2 regions of the Thioalkalivibrio sp. ALJ4 genome follow, and region 1 is predicted to be linked to the other one. Evidence: predicted binding sites of a transcription regulator. Region 1 holds the regulator's gene; the other holds the start of a gene.

Region 1 (2,396 bases):
TCGTCCAGCCCGCGGCGCTTCGCCTCGGCCTGGGCCACTCGCAGCTGCTCCCGGGACAGGGTGATTCCGTCCACCTGGACATCGGCGTTCTCGGCCAGGTGAAAGGCCAGCCCACCCCAGCCGCAGCCGATATCCAGCACCCGCTGACCGGGCTCCAGCACCAGCTTCTTGCGCAGCATCGCGCACTTGGCCTGCTGGGCCTCCTCCAGGGTCATGTCCGGGCGCTCGAAATAGGCACAGCTGTAGAACATGCCTTCGTCGAGAAAACGGCGGAACAGCCACTCGTCCACGTCGTAATGATGGGAGATGTTCTGGTAGCTGCGCGCGATACGGTTGCCCTGCTCGAGGACCGCGCGAAACATGCACACCAGCGGGTGCACACGACGCTGGAATCTGGGCGCGAAGTTGCGCATGGCCACATCCAGAAACACCCGGATGCCCTCGGGACCCGGCGACCAGAGCCCGTCCATATAGGTTTCGCCCAGCTGAAACCCGGGATCTCGCGCGATGCGCTTGAGGGCCGCCCGATCATGGACCTGCAGCGTGATCTCGGGTGCCCCCTGCCCGAAACGGCGCTCGCTCCCGTCCGGCTCGCGCAGGATCAGCGTGCCGTGGTGCATGTATTCGTTCAGCATCCGTTCGATCATTGCGTCCCTTCCCATGCGAATCGCCTGCTATATTAAACAGAGTCTAGATATCGCACTCGCTCCGCCGCAAGCCTCTGAATTGGCTGATCCCTGCCACTCCAAAAGGTTCCACACTCACAATACCGGAATTCCTCATACGGGCAACCTCTATACGGGGGCCTCACACACCTTCCCTCACGGGGGCCTCACACACCTTCCCTCACCGATGGCAAAACCGCTAACCTGAGCACATGACACTGCGCCCGACCCAAGCCTGCGAACACTGCACCCTGCGCCAGCTCTGTCTGCCGATGGGGCTGCCACAAAACGAACTCTGGCAACTCGACGAGATCGTGCAGCAACGCCGTCCGATCGAAAAGGGGGCCTTGCTGTTCGGCATGGGCGAGCGCTTCGACACCCTGTTTGCCGTACGCACCGGGGCGTTGAAGACCGTTCTGATCGGCGACGACGGTACCGAGCAAATCACCGGCTTCGCCCTCGCAGGCGATCTGCTGGGGCTGGATGCGATCCACTCCAGAAAACATCCGGTCAGCGCGGTCGCCCTCGAATCCACCAGTGTCTGCGCAGTCCCGTACACCCATGTGGACGACCTCGCCGGCAGGCTTCCGACATTCCGCCAGCACATGATGAACGTGATGAGCCAGGGGCTGGCTCAGGACGAAAGCCTGCATGCCCTGCTCGGGCAGCGCACGGCGGAGCAGCGCCTGGCCACATTCCTCGTCACCCTGTCGGAGCGGCATCGTGCACGGGGCCTGTCCACCGAGCGCTTCTACCTCCCGATGTCGCGCGCCGACATCGCGAACCACCTGGGGCTGACCCAGGAGACCATCAGCCGCCTGTTCACACAGCTGCGCAACCAGGGGGTAATCAACCTGCACACCCGGGATCTCGAGATCCTCGAGCCGACGACCCTGCGCAGCACCGCCGGCGTGACCTTTACGCCCGCCGCCAGTAGTGCCTGAGGCCGCCCGGCCACACGACTTCGACTGCTTCTGGGATTTCGCCCTGCGGATATGGGCCTGCGCCCCCGCACGGAAACGCCTGCTGAACTGGCAGGACGCCCATGAGGTCGATGCCATCCTCGCCCTGTTCGCCCTGTGGTACCCACGGCGAGTACACACACACGACTGGCAGGCGCTGATGCAGGCCGCCGCGCGCTGGCGGGAGCAAACCACCTCGCGCGTGCGCGCCCTGCGCCGCCGTCTCAAGCCCAACAGCCCCGATGAGCGACAACGCCAAGCCCTGTACGACGCCGTGAAAGGGCTGGAGCTGGCTTGCGAGCGCACGGCTGCGATGCGACTGTGTCAGCGCACGCAGGCGCTGGGCAATCCCGCTGCGACTCCCGATCTTGCGCGGCGTTTACACCTGCTGTTTCCCACCCTTCCCATGACCGAGATCCTGGACGGATTACCCGAACTTACACACGTCGGCTGCACATAGCAGAGGTTCGGGCTATCCTCCCGACACATTTTCTACAGGCAAGCGGCATGTCGGACGATCTGCGCAATCAGCTCCTGAAGGCCGGGCTGGTGGACGAAAAACAGGTGCGCAAGGCCAAGAGCCAGAAGCACAAGGCCCAGAAGACACAACCGAAAAAGAAAAAGGGCAAGCCCGCCGACGCCGAGGCTAGCGCCGCTGCGGCTCGTCAGGCCGAGCAGGCCCAACGCTCGCGGGAGAAGAACCAGGAACGGCAGGAAAAGGCCGAACGCCGCGCGCGCCGGGCGCAGATTCGCGAGCTGGTGAACCAGC
Region 2 (2,396 bases), on a different contig from region 1:
TGCCGACCGAGCGCAGTTGTTCCAGGGTGGCGTGACAGGCGCCGACCAGCACGTGCTGGCCGTTGTCCAGTTCGGCGCCATCGCGGTTCAGGCTGCGGGCGCGACCGCCGCCGGTGGCGGCGGCCTCGATCAGGTGGACCGCGATGCCGGCCCGGGCCAGGGTCAGCGCGGCGGTCAGACCGGCCCAGCCGGCGCCGAGCACGACGACCGGATGCGATGCGGGAACGGCAGCCATGGCGCGGGCGCGGTCAGCCCGCGCGGCGGTAGTCGCGCTTCAGTCGGCGCGCAGTGCGCCAGGCGATCCAGAGCTTGCGGATCGGGGTCAGCCGCACGCGGTGCTCCAGCACGCGATAGCCATCGTCCTGGATCTCGTCGAGCAGGGTGCGGTAGATCGCGGCCATGATCAGGCCCGGGCGCTGGGCGTAGCGGTCCTCGGCGGGCAGGTGCTCCTCCGCGCGCTGATAGTAGCGGCGGGCCCGTTCGGCCTGCTCGGCGAACAGGGCGCGGTGGCGGTCGTCTGTAACGTTAAGCTGGAATTCCTCGGGCTTTACGCCGTGCTTTTTCAGCTCGTCCAGCGGGATGTAGACCCGGCCGCGCATCGCGTCTTCGTGGACGTCGCGCAGGATGTTGGTCAGCTGCAGGGCCATCCCCAGGTCATGCGCGTATTTCAGCGTGCGCCGGTCCGAGAAGCCGAAGATATGGGCGGACAGGATCCCGACCACACTGGCCGCGCGGTAGCAGTACAGCGACAGCGTGGTGAAGTCGGGATAGCTGTCGTAGTCGAGATCCATCTGCATGCCGTCGATAATCTCGTCGAAATACTCGCGGCTGAGATCGAACGGCGCCAGATGCGGTTGCAGGGCCTGGGTGATCGGGTGGCGCGGCTGATGGTCGAACAGACGCTCGATCTCCTCGCGCCACCACTGGAGCTTGGTGCGCGCCACGCTCTCCTCGCTGACCTCGTCGACGATGTCGTCCACCTCGCGGCAGAACGCGTACAGCGCGGTGATCGCACGGCGCCGGTCGGGCTCCAGGAACCGGAATGCGTAGTAGAAGCTGGAGCCGCTCTTCGCGGCCTTCTCCTCGCAATATTCGTCGGGGGACATACGCGCTCGGGATCGGGGTTCCGTCTTGGGACGGCAAGGCTAGCACAGCGGGGCCGGGATGCGGATGGCGGCGGTGATCGAAGCCACGTTTGACATACATCAACCGTACCCGGCTGGAGGCCGCGTAGGGTGGGGGTGTCAGGGTGGCGCAAGGGCCCGCCCTCCCGTTGCGGAGAGTCGTATGGAACAACGTCTGGTATTCGATCCCGAGGTGCTGCGTCGCTATGACGTGAGCGGGCCTCGTTATACGTCCTACCCAACGGCTCCGCAGTTCCATGAGGGGTTTGACGCGCAGGCCTATGCGCGGGTGGCGCGGGCGACGAATGCCGAAGGTGCAGCGCGCCCGTTGTCGCTCTACGTCCACGTGCCCTTCTGCGACACGGTGTGTTTCTACTGTGCCTGCAACAAGGTGATTACCGGCAATTATCGGCGCGCGACGAGCTATCTCGACTCGCTGGAGCAGGAGATCGCCCTGCAGGGCGGGCTGTTCGATCGCGATCGGCCGGTACGCCAGCTGCACTTCGGGGGCGGGACGCCGACGTATCTGTCCGACGAGGACCTGACCCGGGTCATGAAGGCCCTGGGCCGGCATTTCACGCTGGAGACCGGTCCGGAGCGGGAATTCTCTATCGAGATTGATCCGCGTGCCGTGCGCCCCGGCACCCTGCCGCTCCTGGCGTCGCTGGGCTTCAACCGCATCAGTGTCGGGGTGCAGGATGTCGATCCGGCCGTGCAGAAGGCCGTCAACCGCATCCAGCCGTTCGAGGTCACCGAGCAGGCGGTACGCCAGGCGCGCGAGCAAGGCTTTACCTCCACCAACCTGGACCTGATCTACGGGCTGCCCCTGCAGACGGTCGACACGTTCTCCGCGACACTGGACCGCGTGCTGGAACTGCGCCCGGAACGGCTGGCCGTGTACAACTACGCGCACCTGCCGGAGCTGTTCAAGACGCAGCGCCAGATCCGCGACGGCGACCTCCCGCCGGCCACGGAGCGGCTCGCGATCCTTGAGATGACCATCCAGCGACTGACCGACGCGGGGTATGTGTACATCGGCATGGATCACTTTGCGCTGCCCGATGACGAACTCGCGATCGCCCAGCGCGCGGGCACGCTGCAGCGAAACTTCCAGGGCTACTCGACGCGCGCGGAGTACGACCTCGTGGCACTGGGGCCGACCGCCATTGGCAAGGTCGGGGACAGCTACAGCCAGAACCTGCGCGAGGTCGATGCCTATCAGGAACGGCTGGCATCCGGCCGGCTGCCCGTGTTCCGCGGCCTGGAGCTGAG

Evidence for each region. Region 1 encodes FNR, which switches genes on or off when oxygen is low (the NO sensors DNR and NnrR bind a similar motif). Its sites were predicted from a motif close to TTGATNTANATCAA; they were not measured.
Region 2: a site for FNR is predicted at 1,196-1,209, ahead of hemN (oxygen-independent coproporphyrinogen III oxidase). Genes of this name have one in related genera too.

The regions. Positions count from the first base shown of each region.
Region 1 covers NZ_KB897918.1:488,532-490,927, reverse strand. The annotation lists gene C936_RS0108525 (cyclopropane-fatty-acyl-phospholipid synthase family protein) at 1-647, opposite strand, end outside; gene fnr (fumarate/nitrate reduction transcriptional regulator Fnr) at 878-1,609, shown strand; gene C936_RS0108515 (TIGR02444 family protein) at 1,602-2,087, shown strand; gene C936_RS0108510 (DUF2058 domain-containing protein) at 2,135-2,396, shown strand, end outside.
Region 2 covers NZ_KB897921.1:66,222-68,617, reverse strand. The annotation lists gene hpnE (hydroxysqualene dehydroxylase HpnE) at 1-235, opposite strand, end outside; gene hpnD (presqualene diphosphate synthase HpnD) at 249-1,106, opposite strand; gene hemN (oxygen-independent coproporphyrinogen III oxidase) at 1,288-2,396, shown strand, end outside.